DNA from 4 places in the Gracilibacillus pellucidus genome. Region 1 is predicted to be linked to each of the others. Evidence: riboswitches for the same ligand, from Rfam matches in the RefSeq annotation. Region 1 holds a riboswitch; each other region holds the start of a gene.
What was found. A riboswitch is a leader RNA that binds a small molecule or an ion and turns the genes downstream of it on or off. The one in region 1 is predicted to bind thiamine pyrophosphate.

Region 2: another riboswitch for thiamine pyrophosphate. It lies ahead of SH601_RS06940 (thiamine phosphate synthase); the one in region 1 lies ahead of SH601_RS09445 (ECF transporter S component).
Region 3: another riboswitch for thiamine pyrophosphate. It lies ahead of tenA (thiaminase II); the one in region 1 lies ahead of SH601_RS09445 (ECF transporter S component).
Region 4: another riboswitch for thiamine pyrophosphate. It lies ahead of thiW (energy coupling factor transporter S component ThiW); the one in region 1 lies ahead of SH601_RS09445 (ECF transporter S component).

Annotation. Positions count from the first base shown of each region.
Region 1 covers NZ_JAWZSR010000004.1:309,688-313,907, reverse strand. Annotated here, with positions in the region: gene SH601_RS09460 (alpha/beta hydrolase) at 1-268, shown strand, start outside; gene SH601_RS09455 (YaiI/YqxD family protein) at 265-711, opposite strand; gene dapA (4-hydroxy-tetrahydrodipicolinate synthase) at 801-1,691, opposite strand; lysine riboswitch at 1,834-2,016, opposite strand; TPP riboswitch at 2,201-2,308, shown strand; gene SH601_RS09445 (ECF transporter S component) at 2,458-3,048, shown strand; gene SH601_RS09440 (ABC transporter ATP-binding protein) at 3,050-4,220, shown strand, end outside.
Region 2 covers NZ_JAWZSR010000003.1:268,786-273,005, forward strand. Annotated here, with positions in the region: gene SH601_RS06930 (M20 metallopeptidase family protein) at 1-1,021, opposite strand, end outside; gene SH601_RS06935 (ferritin-like domain-containing protein) at 1,172-1,615, opposite strand; TPP riboswitch at 1,754-1,851, shown strand; gene SH601_RS06940 (thiamine phosphate synthase) at 1,949-2,563, shown strand; gene thiO (glycine oxidase ThiO) at 2,560-3,672, shown strand; gene thiS (sulfur carrier protein ThiS) at 3,694-3,888, shown strand; gene SH601_RS06955 (thiazole synthase) at 3,895-4,220, shown strand, end outside.
Region 3 covers NZ_JAWZSR010000001.1:48,564-52,783, forward strand. Annotated here, with positions in the region: gene SH601_RS00220 (methyl-accepting chemotaxis protein) at 1-1,511, shown strand, start outside; gene SH601_RS00225 (DinB family protein) at 1,590-2,081, shown strand; TPP riboswitch at 2,136-2,233, shown strand; gene tenA (thiaminase II) at 2,344-3,015, shown strand; gene SH601_RS00235 (tetratricopeptide repeat protein) at 3,077-4,051, opposite strand.
Region 4 covers NZ_JAWZSR010000002.1:121,829-126,048, forward strand. Annotated here, with positions in the region: gene SH601_RS03980 (DeoR/GlpR family DNA-binding transcription regulator) at 1-642, opposite strand, end outside; gene SH601_RS03985 (L-rhamnose mutarotase) at 721-1,035, opposite strand; gene SH601_RS03990 (HAD family hydrolase) at 1,141-2,001, opposite strand; TPP riboswitch at 2,127-2,241, shown strand; gene thiW (energy coupling factor transporter S component ThiW) at 2,369-2,869, shown strand; gene SH601_RS04000 (aldo/keto reductase) at 3,065-3,904, opposite strand; gene helD (RNA polymerase recycling motor HelD) at 4,057-4,220, opposite strand, start outside.

The DNA of each region.
Region 1 (4,220 bases):
AAGACTAGTAGATTATTATTCATGCGAGGAAATGGTGCACAAAGACACACCACCTGCTTTTATTTGGTCAACAGCTAATGATCAAGCAGTACCTTCATTCAATAGTTTGCAATATGCTGTGGCACTACAAACTGACCAAATACCTTATGAGTTGCATATTTATCAAGACGGACGACACGGATTAGGACTTGCCGACGATCATCCGTACACACAAGATTGGAAACAAGCATGTCTGAACTGGATGAACGCTTATGTAGTAAGTAATTAACTGCTCTGTTCTAATAGCTTTCGTAATTTCAAGCGGAAGCTATTTTTTTGTTCTTCTGAAAACTTTTTCGGCCCTTTCGTTCGTATACCTGCTTTTCGTGCTTGTGCATTAATATGGCGTTCCTGTAGCATTTGGTCGATTTTGTCTTTTGTATAACGAAAGCCGATATGGTGTATAACATGACATCCTTTTTCTAGACAAAGTGCCGCTAAACCATAATCTTGTGTTACCACAACGTCACCATGTTTTACCATTTGGACAATTCGGTAATCAGCCGCATCCGCTCCATCATCTACATACTTAATAGAAACATGACTAGGCGTTTCCTTCATAGAAAAATGACTATAACTCTTCACTAACACTACATCCAACTGAAATAATTTTGCTTCTTCTATTATCATATCTGTCACCGGACATGCATCCGCATCTACATATATATTCATCTTATTCACTCCTCGTTTCATAGTATAGCAGAACGCTCATACTTACACACGAAAAAACAGTTCACCTTAATCGATGAACTGTCTTCTTATTATCCTGCATAATATTTTTCTTGGATAAAGAGTAATTTATGACGTAAAAGCTGCAATTCTTCTTCGTTAAGAGGAACTAATGGCAAACGCAAACTTCCCACATCCATTCCGTTCATTGAAAGAGCTGCTTTAACAGGTGCTGGACTTGGAGCCATAAACATTGCCTGCATAATCGGGTGTAAATACTGATGTAATTCTTGTGCTCGAGCAACATTACCTAAAGTGTAAGCAGTTATCATTTCATTCATTTCCGATCCTACTATATGAGAAGAAACAGAAACAATACCGTGTGCACCGATTGCTACAGCTGGGAGTGTTAATGTATCATCACCACTATATAAGGAGAAGTTACTATCTGTTTCATGAATAATACGCGTCATGCCATCTAAATCACCACTAGCTTCTTTAACAGCAACAATATTTTCGATTTGAGCTAATTTGATGATTGTTTCAGGATTGATTGCAACACTTGATCGACCAGGAATATTGTATAACATCACAGGTAAACTAGTGGATGCTGCAATAGTTTTAAAATGTAAATAAAGCCCTTCTTGAGAAGGTTTGTTGTAATATGGTGCAACTAGCATGACTGCATCCACACCAATCGTTTCTGCTTTTTTCGTCATTTCCATTGATTCTTGTGTATTGTTAGAACCTGTTCCTGCAATGACAGGCACACGGCCATTAACAGTTTTTACCGTAAACTGCAGTAAGGATAACTTTTCTTCTTTTGATAAGGTAGGGGATTCACCTGTCGTCCCAGCTACTACTAAGGCATCTGTTCCATTTTGAAGTAAATGGTTAATCAGTTGCTCTGTTTTGTCATAATCAATTGCGTTTTTTTCATTAAATGGTGTAACCATCGCGGTTAATACACGTCCAAAATTCATTTTACATCCACCTCTATTCAAAGATTAAAAACAATTTCACTTGTACCTGAATAGAGCATATCTCATCAAACCATTTTTCGTATAAAAAAGATGCAAGTAATGAGGGTATCATTACTTGCATCTTTGTATACTTTAGCTCGATGCGTGAGATAGCCCTCCATACAGTCTTCACTATATGACAGCCCAACATTTATTTAATGCAGGACCAGCAATGTATGTTGATGTGTACGTACATTACTTCGGCAAATTCCCCTTTCCATTAGCTTTCCTCGGCTACATCAGCCTCCAGCTAGGTACTAATGGTTTTTGCACCTCTATTCTCACTTCAATAAAAATTGAAGCAAAACGATATAATTGTTTTTTGTTGATTCTAACTATATCAAAAAAATGTACTCGTTGCAAACAAAATTTTTTCTTAATTGTTATGAAATTTGGTGGGAATTTCCTACAATAAACCTTGACAATACGAAAAGATTTGGTATGATGTAGTCAAATTACATATTACGATCACATTCCACTAGGGGTGTCTTTTAAAGACTGAGATTAAAGTCATTACTTTAAGACCCTTAGAACCTGATCTGGTTCATACCAGCGTAGGGAAGTGGCTTAAGGTGCAATAGAATAATGATATTGCAGTTTTCTGATGGATAAGTTTAGCCACTATCTCTACGTCACGTATGGATAGTGGCTTTTTTCGTATGCAAAAGGAGGAAAGAGAAGCGAGTTTTGACTATTAATCAATAAAATAAAAAGGAGCGTAATACCAATGAAAAAATCATTAACGTTAACAGATATTTTGATCACGATTGTCATTGCTTTTATTTTTGCGGTTATTTATAAACTTTGGGGACCATTGTATAGTTTAGTAGGTGTTTTCGGATTACATATCGATCAATTGCTCTATGGCATGTGGTTTATGGCGGCGACTGTTGCCTTTTTAATCATCCGAAAGCCAGGAGTTGCTTTACTAGCGGAATTAGCAGCCGCGCAAGGAGAATTTATGTTTGGTGGCCATTGGGGAATATCGTTGCTACTATATGGACTTATTCAAGGACTTGGCTGTGAACTTATATTTGCGATGTATCGTTACAAGAGTTATCGATTATACGTTACTTGCCTCGCAGCAATTGGTGCAGCTGTCGGCTCACTTATTTTAGATGTGTTTTATGGTTATATTGATTCATTAGCTGTGTGGAATCTTACTTTACTAATAGTGAATAGAATCGTAGGGTCGATTGTGATCACCGGCTTCTTTGCTTATTTCCTAGTAGAAGCTATCGACAAAACAGGGGTAACCAAAAGTATTCGTCCTGTGTCAAATGAGGATTATCACCTATTAGATGACGAGGTGCGTTAAGATGATAACGTTAAAAAAATTACGAGCAACCTACCCTAACAGTGATAGTCTACTATTCAAAGATTTATCGATTACTATAGCAAAAGGAGAAAAAGTATTAGTTGTTGGTCCATCAGGTTCAGGTAAATCGACGTTACTTCAGATTATGGCAGGTTTAATACCTGATGTTATCGAAATGCCGTTAAAGATAGCGGAACGCTCAGTCTCACCATCATATGGCATGGTTTTTCAAGATCCAGATGCACAATTTTGTATGCCCTATGTGGATGAAGAAATTGCTTTTGTATTAGAAAATAGAAATACACCGAAAAAAGAAATGCCAACGTTGATTCATCAGTATCTTCAAAAAGTCGGATTACAACTAGAAGATATTCATACCTCTATCCAGCAATTATCAGGAGGAATGAAACAACGATTAGCAATAGCCTCCGCTTTAGCGCTAGAACCAGAGGTGCTGTTTTTAGATGAACCAACGGCAATGCTTGATCAAACAGGGACACAACAAGTTTGGGACACATTAAAAACCGTTGCTGATGATAAAACAGTGGTTATCGTCGAGCACAAAATCGATCACGTATTACCGCTAGTTGACCGCCTTATTATGTTAGATAGCGAAGGAAAAATTATCGCAGATGGTAATCCAAACCTTCTATTACATCAGCATAAAGATACATTTTATCAAGCAGGGATTTGGTATCCAGATATATGGGAGGATTATCGAATGACTATACCTGCAAAATCAGAACTAGAAACGAGTCATCGACCAATTATAGAACTAGATGCTTTTGCAGGTTTTTATCACAAACAAAAGAAAATAGAAGTGGAACAAGCAACGATTCAACATGGGGATTGGATTGCGATAACAGGGGAAAATGGCTCTGGGAAAAGTACGTTAATGTTAGCGATCATGCAATTAATCAAAACAGAAGGGACTATTAACTACCATTTATCCGAAGGTGTAGAAACGTGTGATTATCGCAAAATGGGCTATGTATTTCAAAACCCTGAACTTCAATTTATAACCAATAGTGTCTATAAAGAGTTACAGCATTCATTAGAACATAGTAATATCCCGTCTGAACAGTTTGCAGAAAGAATCAATCAACACTTAATAACATACAATCTTGAACATGTAAAGGAGCATCATCCCTATCAGCTTTCGATAGGCCAAA
Region 2 (4,220 bases), on a different contig from region 1:
TTTGGAGATAATAGGAAAAATCTTCACCTGTCATCGTAGGTGCTACCATTTCCGCTTTTTGTACTTCCTTCACTTGCTTGGCAGCTTCTAGTACTTTCTCCGCATATTCGGGATGGTTCACAACTGGTGGATAGCCAAATGCATAGTCAAAATCATAGGCCATATCGTAGCTAAGGCACGTTCCTTTGATAACTTTCTCCATTTCTGCTTTAATAAAATGTTGCACTTCTGCATTAAATGTACGTATAGTACCACTGATGACCGCGGTATTTGGTATCACGTTAAAGACATTGCCTGAAAGGAATTTACCGATTGTTATGACGGCAGTTTCCAGCGGATCGATACGTCTACTGACAATTTGTTGTAAGTTGATAACAAGCTGTGATCCAGCGACAACAGGATCTTTTGTCTGATGGGGGATGGCACCATGACCACCTTTTCCTTTAAGTTGTATCGTAAAGGAGTCAGCAGCTGCCATAAAGTTCGTTGGAGCGGTTTGGACGACGCCATATGGTGTATTTGTCCAAAGGTGTGTTCCGTAAACAACATCTACATTCGCTAGGGCGCCAGCTTCAATCATTGCTTTTGCACCACCAGGAACAAGTTCCTCTGCATGTTGGTGAATAAAGACAACCGTACCAGCTAATTTGTCTTGATGTTTCTGTAACACTTTTGCAACTGCTAAAAGTGTCGTCGTGTGTCCGTCATGCCCACAAGCATGCATGACCCCCTCTTTTTTTGATTTATAGCTTACCTCTTTTTCATCTTGAATAGGTAACGCATCGAAATCTGCGCGTAAGGCAACCGTTTTTCCTGGTTTAGTTCCTTTTAATGTTGCTACAACCCCATTTTCGCCGACATTTGCTTCATAAGGAATATGTAATGATTGATATTGTTCTTGTATAAAAGCAGCTGTTTTCTCTTCTTGAAAGGACAGCTCTGGATGTTGATGTAAAAACCTTCTCATTTCGACCATTTCTTCATATAATGCATCAATTTCTTCGAATAAAGTGTCCCTCATTTTCTCACCCCGAAAAAAGAATTTCTTCTCATTATAACATAAATAGAGAAAATTCAGTTTGTTGTTAATGTTTTAATAATGAATGAAACGATATTTCTGTTCTTTACTAAACACAAAAAAACAACCTCCAAAACCGGAGGCTGTTTCTACTTATTGAAAGCTTTTATCTGCTAAAAGGCGTTCTGTTTCTTCTTTGTGACCTGTTTCGTCTGCAATAATATCTTCTAATTTAACCACTAATTCTGTTAAACCAAGCTCATCTGCTTGTTGTTTTCTTGTCTCATAACGTTCAATTGTTTCTGTTTCTGCTTTAAGTGTCGCTTCTAACATTTCTTTCACATCTGTTAGTTGCTCGACTTTTGCTGGAGTGGTTGTTGGTGTACCACCTAATGTTTTGATTTTATCGGATAAGTATAAAGCATGTCCGATTTCATCATTTATCTCATCTTCAAAAAATGGTTTTAGGAAGGAGCGATATAATCCTGATACAACAGATGCGTGATACGTATACATAATCGTTGCCGCATACTCATTTGCTAAGTCTACATTTAATCCATCGATAAGCTCTTGTAATTTTGCTTGATCTTGTGCCATTTACGTTCAACATCCTTTCATTATTATCTCTACACTATATATCTACCCTTTTACAAAAAGTTTAAACATAAATACTAGATTTTTATTGGAAAAAAATATATGATATGTTATTCTTTTTTTGTAAGCGAATAAAATAGTAATGAACACTAGGGGAGCCTTTTAGGCTGAGACGATTCTTCGGACCCTTTGAACCTGATCTGGTTAACACCAGCGGAGGGAAGTGGTAGGAAAAGCACTGATTTATCTAAACTGCTTTTAATTATGCCACTTGTCCATGCTGGGTGAGTGGCTTTTTGACGTTCTTTTCACTACCGAATCAAAGGAGTAATGACAATGCAAGGAATACACCTTATTTCAAATGGAAGATTAACAGAGAAAGAGTTAGATTTCGTTGCGAGAAATATGGAGTTGCTTGATTTTTTTCATCTGCGTGAGAAGAAAAAAACAGCACAAGAGATAGCCGATCTTGCTGATAGACTAATGGATACAGATGTACCACGAGAACGGATTATCATTAATGATCGTGTCGATGTGGCACATGTGAAGCGATGTGGAGGAGCTCAATTAGCTTATCATAGTCTTACCATTGCGAATGTAAAAGCTTGTTTTCCTCATTTATTAGTTGGTAAGTCTGTTCATTCACTTGCAGAAGCATTAGATGCAGAACAACAGGGTGCGGATTATTTACTGTATGGTCATATCTTTCCAAGCAACTCTAAACGTGGTGCAGAGCCAAGAGGGGTTGCCGCATTGGCTGAGTTAACTCGCAATGTGTCTCTTCCGGTCATTGCCATTGGTGGAATACATACGAGTAATGTACACCAAGTGCTTGCTGCTGGTGCAAACGGGATAGCGATTATGTCAGGAATATGGGATGCCGAAGATCCAGTCAAAGCTTTAAAGCACTATCGTGACGTGTTCGACAAAGTGGAAGGAGGCGTCGTATGAAGCAAGCATTTGACCAAATTGTCGTTGGTGGAGGAGTAATGGGAACATCGATTGCTTATCAATTAAGTAAACGAGGTTACAGAGTATTGTTGCTAGAAGCAAACGAAATAGCTGCAGAGGCATCAAGTGCGGCAGCGGGTATGCTAGGTGTACAGATGGAATTTGAACAGAACTCAGCTTTATTTCAATTTGCCAAAGAAAGTAGAGCCTTATTTCCTTCATTAGCACAAGAGTTGTTAGAGGATAGTGGTGTGGACATTCAATTAATCGAAAAAGGTGCATTGAAACTTGTCTATCACGAGGACGAATTACCACGATTAAAAAGGATTGCAACGTTTCAAACAGAACAAGGAAAAGAGGCAAGAATCATTTCCGCATCTACCGTGCCAGAAAAAGAACTTGCTACAGACTTTTATGCCGCGCTTTACTGTCCGACAGAAGGTCAAGTATCTGCACCACATTTAACGAAGGCATTTGCAAGAGGAGCTGAGCGTCATGGTGCGGTGATATATGAGCAAACAGAGGTGACTGATTTTATTGTTGAGCATGGGAAAGTGATCGGAGTTACTACTACGGACGACAGCTATTATGCGAATGCTGTAGTGATGACTTGTGGATTTAAGAGCGGTCGTTTTTCAAGTTTTATTAAAGGAATTACACCGATAAAAGGAGAATGCTTGTCTGTTATTACGGATAAACCATTGATCCAATCTACCATTTTCACAGAAGGTTGCTATATCGTACCAAAGCGAGGAAACAGACTGATTATTGGTGCTACTTCGAAGCCAAATCAAACGGACAAAGATGTCAAGGTAGCGAGTGTCCTTCATTTATTATCGCGAGCAAAACAAATACTACCGGCGTTAAACAAAGCATCTATCGAAAAAATATGGGCAGGTGTGCGTCCGATGACACATGACGGGCTCCCTTACTTAGGGGAAGTACCAGATGTATCGGGGTTATTTGTTGCTACTGGGCACTATCGTAATGGCATATTATTAGCAGCAAGAACAGCCACTTTTATGGCGGATTTTATCGAGGGCAAACAAGTGAATCAGCATTTTTTAACTGCTTTTTCCTTAACAAGGGAGCGGCTAGTCTCTGTATGAGGAGGAATAGATTTGAAGATAATGATAAACGGTGATGCATTAACAGTGAATGATCAGGTTACGAATATAGCAGATTTATTAAAAGAGTTACGATTAGAAAAAAAGTCATTAATCATTGAACATAATCAAGTTATTTTGAGAAAAGAACATCATCAGGGAACGAGCCTTTCAGAAGGTGATCGTTTAGAAATTGTTCATTTTGTTGGAGGAGGATGATTAAATATGTTGAATATAGGAAAATACACTTTTCAATCTCGTTTATTGTTAGGTACAGGTAAATATCCAAACTATGATGTGCAAAAACAAGCAGTGGATGTATCAGAAACAGAAATACTAACGTTTGCTGTTCGGCGAATGAACATTTATGATCCAGAACAACCAAACTTTTTGGAAAAAATTGATCAAAAGAAGTATCGCTTTTTACCGAATACTGCTGGGGCAAAAAATGCAGAAGAAGCAGTTAGGATTGCTAAATTAGCAGATGCTTCTGGATTATGTGACATGATTAAAGTGGAAGTAATAGGCTGTGATCGAACATTACTACCTGA
Region 3 (4,220 bases), on a different contig from region 1:
GAGCGAAAGCAGTAAGTTTATATCGATATATGGAAAATCCATCAACAGAAATTACAGATGAATTCAATGAACAGAGAGAAGAAGTGTATCATTTACGTGAGGCAATAGAAGCCAATATGGATACAGATGAACAAATGAAAATGTATGAAGAAGCAATCGTATTAGATGAATCTTATAACTATGCTTTTGAAGAAGTGGTTAGCTATATGGATGCTGGCAATGAACATTTAGCGGCTAGTCGAGCAGAACAGGCTAAAGAAATACGGGTAGAAGCTGTTGAAAATATTGATGCATTGAAAGATTTATTGCATAAGGAAATGCAAAAAACGGCTGATAGAGCAGAAGACAGTCAACAAGCAGCATTTTTAGCTCTCATTATTGCCATTGTCATTTCAGTGATTACTAGTATTGTTTTAATTACGATAGTAAACCGTTCTATCACACGTAATTTATCGAAAGTTGTAAATGTTAGTAATGAAATTGCACAAGGTAACTTGCAAGTAGAGCAGTTGGACGATGATTCTAATGATGAGATTGGTCAATTAGCAACCTCCATTAATCAAATGAGTTACTCTTTGAAAAATATGATAGGCCGAGTATCTGAAGTGTCAACGACAGTAGGTTCACAAAGTAAAGAATTAAATCAGTCTGCTAATGAGGTGAAGGCAGGAACAGAACAAATTGCCGTCACAATGCAGGAATTAGCATCAGGAACGGAAGCACAGGCAGATCATGCAAGTGATGTATCTAGTAATATGAGTGAATTTGCACAAAAAGTGGCTGAAGCTAATCTTAATGGTGAACAAATTAGGGAAGCGTCAACAGATGTATTACAGATGACAACGAATGGTAGTGAAATGATGGAGTCATCTGTTAAACAAATGGAACGTATTCATGATATTGTGCAGGATGCTGTAACGAAAGTGCGCGGATTAGATGATCAATCGAAACAAATATCTCAACTTGTTGCTGTAATCAAAGATATTGCAGAACAAACAAACTTGTTAGCATTAAACGCAGCGATTGAAGCAGCTCGAGCAGGTGAGCATGGCCAAGGATTTGCAGTTGTTGCAGATGAGGTAAGAAAGCTCGCTGAACAAGTTGGTGAGTCTGTTTCTGATATTACAGGAATTGTCGCTAACATTCAAAATGAATCAGCAAATGTTTCGCAATCATTAGAGCAAGGATATGGAGAAGTAGAAGCAGGAGCGAGCCAAATCGAAAAAACTGGTCAGACATTTGAGCAAATTAATACAGCGGTGAATGAGATGGTATCAAGTATTAAGAACGTAACAACTAATTTGTCTGATATTTCTACTTCTAGTAAAGAAATAAATAGTTCTATAGAAGAGATTGCTTCTATATCCGAAGAATCTGCAGCAGGTGTCGAACAAACCTCAGCTTCTGCACAACAAGCAAGTAGTTCTATGGAAGAAGTGTCATCCAATTCCAATGAATTAGAAACATTAGCTGATAATTTGAACAATCTAGTCCGTAAATTTAAGATATAACCAATTAACTCCTTTTCCAATATGTGTATGTGAACGGGAATCGTGTTATAATTGAAGTAAATGGAGAGGAGCGGTAATATGGAAAAAATCAATGAAACTATTCAGGAATTAGCTAAGTTCAATGAATGGAGTCAATCTTTACAAGAGGTAGAAGATAAATATTTTTTCACACCAATTAAAAAAGGAAAATGGACTCCAGCAGAGATTATAAGTCATATTACTTCTTGGGACCGTTACATATTAAAAGAGTTAATGCCGAAAATGAAGGAAAATGCCGATATAGAAAGTGTTGAATTTGAAGTAATCAATCAACCCGCAGCGGAATATGCTTTATCTGGAATCAGCAAAGAACAATTGCTAAAAGAGCAAAAAGAAGCGAGAACCCAACTCATTCAAGGGTTAAAGGAAAAAACAGAGAAACAGTTTTATGCTACTTTTACGTTAGATGGTGAGGAGCTTGATGCTTTTTCAGGATATCCACATTCCATGTTTAACTATATAAACGTATTTGTTTGGCATGATAACCATCATAAGCAACAAATAAAAGAGTTTTTAACCTCATTATCTTGATTGTTAATGAAAGACTATCATAGTATACTAAAACTGGAACGAAATAATAGAAACCTATTCGACTAGGGGAGCATGTAGATGCTGAGAGAGTAAATCGACCCTTTGAACCTGATCTAGTTAAGACTAGCGTAGGGAAGTGGAATGGTTAGTGCATTAGATATTTTTCTATTTGCTTTTAACCAGCCCATTTTCTTACATAGAAGATGGGCTTTTTGCTGTTTTGATACTCTACTTATGGTTTCACAAAAAAGGAGAGAATGACATGTTTACAGATCGTCTATGGAAAAGAGTAGAACCTATTTGGACTGCTTATTTGGACCATCCTTTCGTAAGAGGATTAGGTGATGGTACGTTAGAACAGGATAAGTTCAGACATTGGTTGAAGCAAGATTATGTTTACTTAATTGATTACGCTAGACTTTTTGCAATTGGCAGTGCAAAAGCGGATGATTTAGAAGAGATGACAACATTTGCTAAATTGTTACACGGTGTGTTAGATGTAGAAATGGATTTGCATCGAAAATATGCAGCTGATTTTGGTATTACCAAAGAAGAATTAGAGAAGACAGAAGCATCTGCTATTACGACAGCATATACCAGTTATATGTTGAATTTGTCGCAACGAGGCGGTGTAGAGAATGTTGTAGCATCCGTGCTTGCATGTGAATGGAGCTATAATTTCATTGGCAAAGAACTGGCTAAACGTCCAGGATCATTAACAGATAACTTCTATAAAAGCTGGATAGAGATGTATAGCTCAGCTGAGTTTACAGCATTAGCAGAAGAAACGAAACAGCTTATGAATCGAATAGCAGAAGATAAGCCAGAAAAGGAACTAGCTCGATTAGAGGAGATTGTGGTCAAAACTAGTCAATTTGAATATATGTTTTGGGACATGGTTGAGAAGAAAGAAGAATGGCTGGTGAAAGGTTAAGTTAATCAATTAAAGATGTGAAAAGGGTGTACAGTACATCTGTACACCCTTAAAAAGCAGTTTATTCTGTTAGTTCAATAAAGGTTTCATCGTCATATACACTTGCAAACAATGGATCGCTGTACGCTGTATCTTTTAATTCTGGATTGATTTGGATGGCAGATGATAACTGTTTAAGCCCTTCATCTGTATCACCTTGAAGTACGAGAGCAACCCCTTTGCCATAATAACCAATTGCCTCTGTGTTAAATTGATCGATAATGGTATCATATACATCTTCTGACTCTTCAAAATCACCATTGTATGCTAACATTAATCCTTTATAATCGATAGCATCTAATTGTTGATCTGTATTCAGTTCAATAAGTTGATCTAAATATGGAATGGTTGCGTGGTATTCACCGAGAGAATCAGCTGCATAGACAAGATACCACAATGCGTCTTTATCTGTCGGATCCGCTTCTATGTATTTATTTAAGTTTTCAATAGATTTTTCAAATTCTTCTAGAAAATATAAAGCAACCCCTTTACCATATAACGCATATGGAGTATCAGGCTCGATTTCTAACGCTTTATCGTAATATTCAATTGCGTTTTCATCTCTTTCTAATCCGAAGTGAGCATTTCCCATATTAATAAATTGTTCTGGTTCTTGGTCACTAATATCAATTGCTTTTTGTGCAGCAATAATTGCTTTTTCATATTCTCCAAGCTCATTGTATGATAATGCTTGGTTTGTATAGGCATTGTCTAATTTATCATCTAATTCGATAGCTTCATCAAGAGCCTTTAATGCTTCCTCATATTGTTCCTGCATATTAAGCATGTATCCTTTTTCATTGTATAGATAAGGATCTTCAGGATATTTTTCTAAACGTTCCTCAATGTAATTTGCAGCTTCGTCAAATTTTCCTTGTTCATACCATTTATCATATTGCTCACGTGAAAAATCAGGATCAGTTGAGCTAAATAGAGAGCATCCTGAAAATAAAGCTAATAATAATAGAAAAAATATACTTATTATTCCTTTTTTCACTTCCTCACTTCCTCACTTCTTCTTTTTATCACGGTGCATGAGTCCGTAAAACCCCCACTGATTGATGTCTCACTTTATCTATTCTAAAAAAACACATTATCCATTGTAATGGAAATATTGGAAGATGTAACTGAGGCAATAGTACTGAATATGATAACAGTTATACAAA
Region 4 (4,220 bases), on a different contig from region 1:
ATGGAACTTATGATGGTCAGCTAAAATATAGGATGTATCCGCAATTTCCATCATTTTTTGTTTTACACGCGCTTGTTGTTCATTGGACTCGCTAATCCCTTTATCAAAATGAAGCCCTTTGCAAGATAAAAAAGCCTTATTAACATGGTATTCATCAAGCGATCGTACTGCTAGTGGTCCTACATATGAAAGAGACCGTTGCAACAATGTACCGCCTGTAGAAATGACAGTGATTTGTTTTTTCTTACTTAATTCCAGCGCAACATTAACCGAATTAGTTAAAACCGTCACCGGCATATTCGGCAAGTTCTTGGCCACATACCATGCTGTCGTGCTAGCATCTAACAATATTTTATCGGTTTCTACTATGTGTTTGACAGCTTCTTCTGCGATTTCTTTTTTCTCTTTTACATACATTACTTCTCGTTCTTGAAAAGGAATTTCTGGTCCATCATTAGAGGAATCTATACTTACCGCTCCTCCATGACTTCTTGCTAATTTTTTCTCTTTTTCTAATTTTTCTAAGTCACGTCGAATTGTTTCATCTGTTACGGAGAAAAGAGTTGCAAGCTCAGACACTCTAATGCTCTTCTTCTCGTTCACGACCTCCACAATTCGTTGATGTCGTTCTGCAACTAGCATTCGCCTCTCCTACCTTCTCGATCTACAAAAACTGTTTACTACATGACTATAGGCAAAATTATCATAAATTTCAACTGTTTAGTCAAGGCGGAATACTTCTTGATCAATTACATACATTTTGGGATCACCTTTCTCATCCATCGCTAAAATATCGCTCATAAATGCCTGCCACTTGCGGTTCGCTGGATTTGTTTCAAGCTCCTTCATAGCCCGATGATAATCATCCACTTCCATATAAGCATATAACTTATTACCGTCCATAAAAATACTATAACTTGTTATCCCTACCTCTTTTAATGCTTGCAATAACGCTGGATGAACCGCCTGATGCCTTGCCTTATATTCTTCCTCCGAACCTTCTTTACATTCCATTGTAAAAATATATCGTGCCATCAAACCCCTCCCATCAATGTAATCGCATTCATTTTATAGCACTTTATTTATGTTTGTTTTAATTATAACAAAACCACAAACAAACATAAATAAAAAAAATCAAAATTATACTTCAGCTTGAAAATAGTTCTTTAAGAAATGGTATACGCCTTCTTCATCATTTGTATAGGTAGTCGTATCTGTGACTAACTCTTTAATTTGATCCGTCGCATTACGCATACCTACTGGGTAACCTACATATTTCATCATCGGAATATCATTATTACTATCCCCCATTGCCATCGTTTGTTCAGGGCTAATCCCATAATGATTGAGTAAAGCTTTAATTCCCGTTGCTTTATTCACACCACTAACCATAACTTCTACATTATGATGACTAGATGAAGAAGTAGTAAAATCTGTTTCTTTTTTCAGTTCCTCTAAACACTCAATCCAATTTTTCATTTCTGTTTGCTCAGAAGAAAAACAATACATTTTTGCATATTTTTGTTCTGGTAATTGCTCATACCATTTAATATCATGGTTGATTGCATCTTCTCTTTCCAACCATTCATTAATGCCTACTTGATCTGGCTTATTACCACTAATCATTTTCTCCATATATGGTTTATCCTCTAATAACGATAGACGATCACCATCATTTGGGTGTGCTTCGTAATAAATGTTATGCTCTCTAGCGGACTGAATAACTTTTTCCACAAGTGTTGTTGATAAGCTATGCTCCAACAATTTCTCCCCATCTAAATAAGTAATCATTCCATTAGCCGTTACAAATCCGTCTAATTCGATATCCGCAGGTGCCGAGTCAAATACTTCATTTAATGAACGTCCTGTTACGATAAACACGCGAACACCTTGTTGTCTTATGTACTGAATAATAGTAAGTGTATTTTCCGTTAATTGATTATGATTATTTAATAATGTACCATCCATATCTAAACATAATGCTTTCGGTAAAAATGTCATATTATCACCCTCCTAGCTGTAAGTATAGCATATCCTAAAGTAGGAAGTTGATGACAGCTCTTATCCCATTCTTTCATTGACATTTCCAACTTGTTTGATATAATTTCCCATATTAATATACGTGTTATCACTACTAGGGGTGCCTGTTCATTACAGGCTGAGAGAAAGACATATCAAGCCTTTTAACCCTAAGAACCTGATCTGGCTTATACCAGCGGAGGGAAGTAGTCAAACTATCCACATAGTATGGCTAGGTTCTAAATATAGAATCTGGTCTTTTTTGTTATTAATATGTGAATAAACGGTTAGCGAGACACTTTTTTCAGGTTAGTGACACACGTTCCACATCAATGAGGAGGGTGTTAACTTGAATCGAACGTTACGATTAACAATGATGGCTGTTTTTGTGGCAATCGGCGTATTAGGTTCACAGTTTTTATGGTTTCCAACTGGCATTGCCAAAGCATATCCGGTGCAACATGCTGTAAATGTCATTTCTGCGGTTATACTCGGACCAATTCCTGCTGTGATTATCGCCTTTGTTATCGGACTATTACGAAATTTATTAGGCATCGGAACAATCCTTGCCTTTCCTGGTGGAATGATCGGTGCTTTATTTGCTGGTTACTTATATCACTGGACAAAAAAGAAACTGTTAGCTGGTGTTGGTGAAATTATCGGAACTGGTGTAATAGGAGCTCTGCTCTGTGTACCAATTGCGAATATCATCATGGGAACCCCAGCCGGAATAATAGCGTTTTTACCCGGGTTTCTCGTCAGTAGTATCACAGGAGCGATTATTGGAATGTTAATATTATCAAAGGTTAAGCATACGTCTATTGTCAGGCAACCTGCTTCGCCCAAATAAATGGTGTTTTAAAATAAACTGAACTTCGCATGACGTTAGCATAGTAATAAAATAATGGTTTGTTCGTGAGAGGTTACGTGTTCGAAGACAGAACTTTTGTTAATGGGAACGATATGTCCTTGAGACGCTCTCTCGACGACATAGCTTCATCAAAAAAGAAAGCTGAGGTCCTATCCCAACTTTCTTTTTTTGATTTTATCGTTTATTAAATGTGTCAGGGTCTGCCCCTACGCGTTCATCTTTGTTCATTTCATTAATTAATTGCATTTCTTCTTGTGACAGTTCGAAATCAAACACGTCCGCATTATCTTGAATACGGTGTTGTTTAACTGATTTTGGAATAGTCACTACTTCTTGTTGTAAGTCCCAACGCAAGATTACTTGTACGGTTGTTTTACCGTGACGCTCAGCAATCTTCGTTAAAGTAGGATCATCAAGAAGCTGCCCTTGTTTTAATGGAGACCAAGCTTCTAATTGAATATTGTGTTGTTTACAAAATGCTTGTACATCACGTTGTTGCAAGTGTGGATGGTATTCTACTTGATTAACCATTGGTACTACTTCTGCATCTTTCATAAGATCTTCTAAATGGTGCTCTTTGAAGTTACTTACGCCAATCGCACGAACCTTACCATCTTTATATAATTGCTCCATAGCCTTCCATGATTCTTTATATTTATTTTGTTCAGGAACTGGCCAATGAATTAAATATAAATCTAAATAATCAATTCCTAATTTATTTAAGCTTGTTTCAAATGCTTTAAATGTTTCATCATAACCTTGATCAGCATTCCATAGCTTTGTAGTAATAAATAGATCTTCACGAGGAATACCTGAATCTTTAATTGCTTTTCCTACACCTTCTTCATTACCATAAACAGCTGCTGTATCAATACTTTTATAGCCGTGCTCAAGTGCCCACTTGACAGAGTTATAAACTTCTTCTCCCTCTTCAACTTTGAAAACACCTAAACCGAACCATGGCATTTTCACACCATTATGTAGCGTAGTAGTTGACTCTAAATTCTTCGCCATACCTACATTCCTCCTTTATTTATTACGTATATTAGAATGCCACAAAACAAATAAAATATAAAACATTGTGCTCAAGATCACAGTACTTCTTATTTTGTCGGTGGAACAAAAAATCCGACATATGATAGCCGGATTTTTATATCACACGAATTTTATTCTTTTCCATAATTACCAATTTGGTGCACTTTGTAATGACGATATTGTTGTTTCGGTATATCATCCATGAAAGGGGTTGGAGAGCCAATAGAAAATAGTGCTAGATGATGCATTGCTCTTGTACACGCTGTATAGAAAAGGTTCCGTTCCAATTCATCCT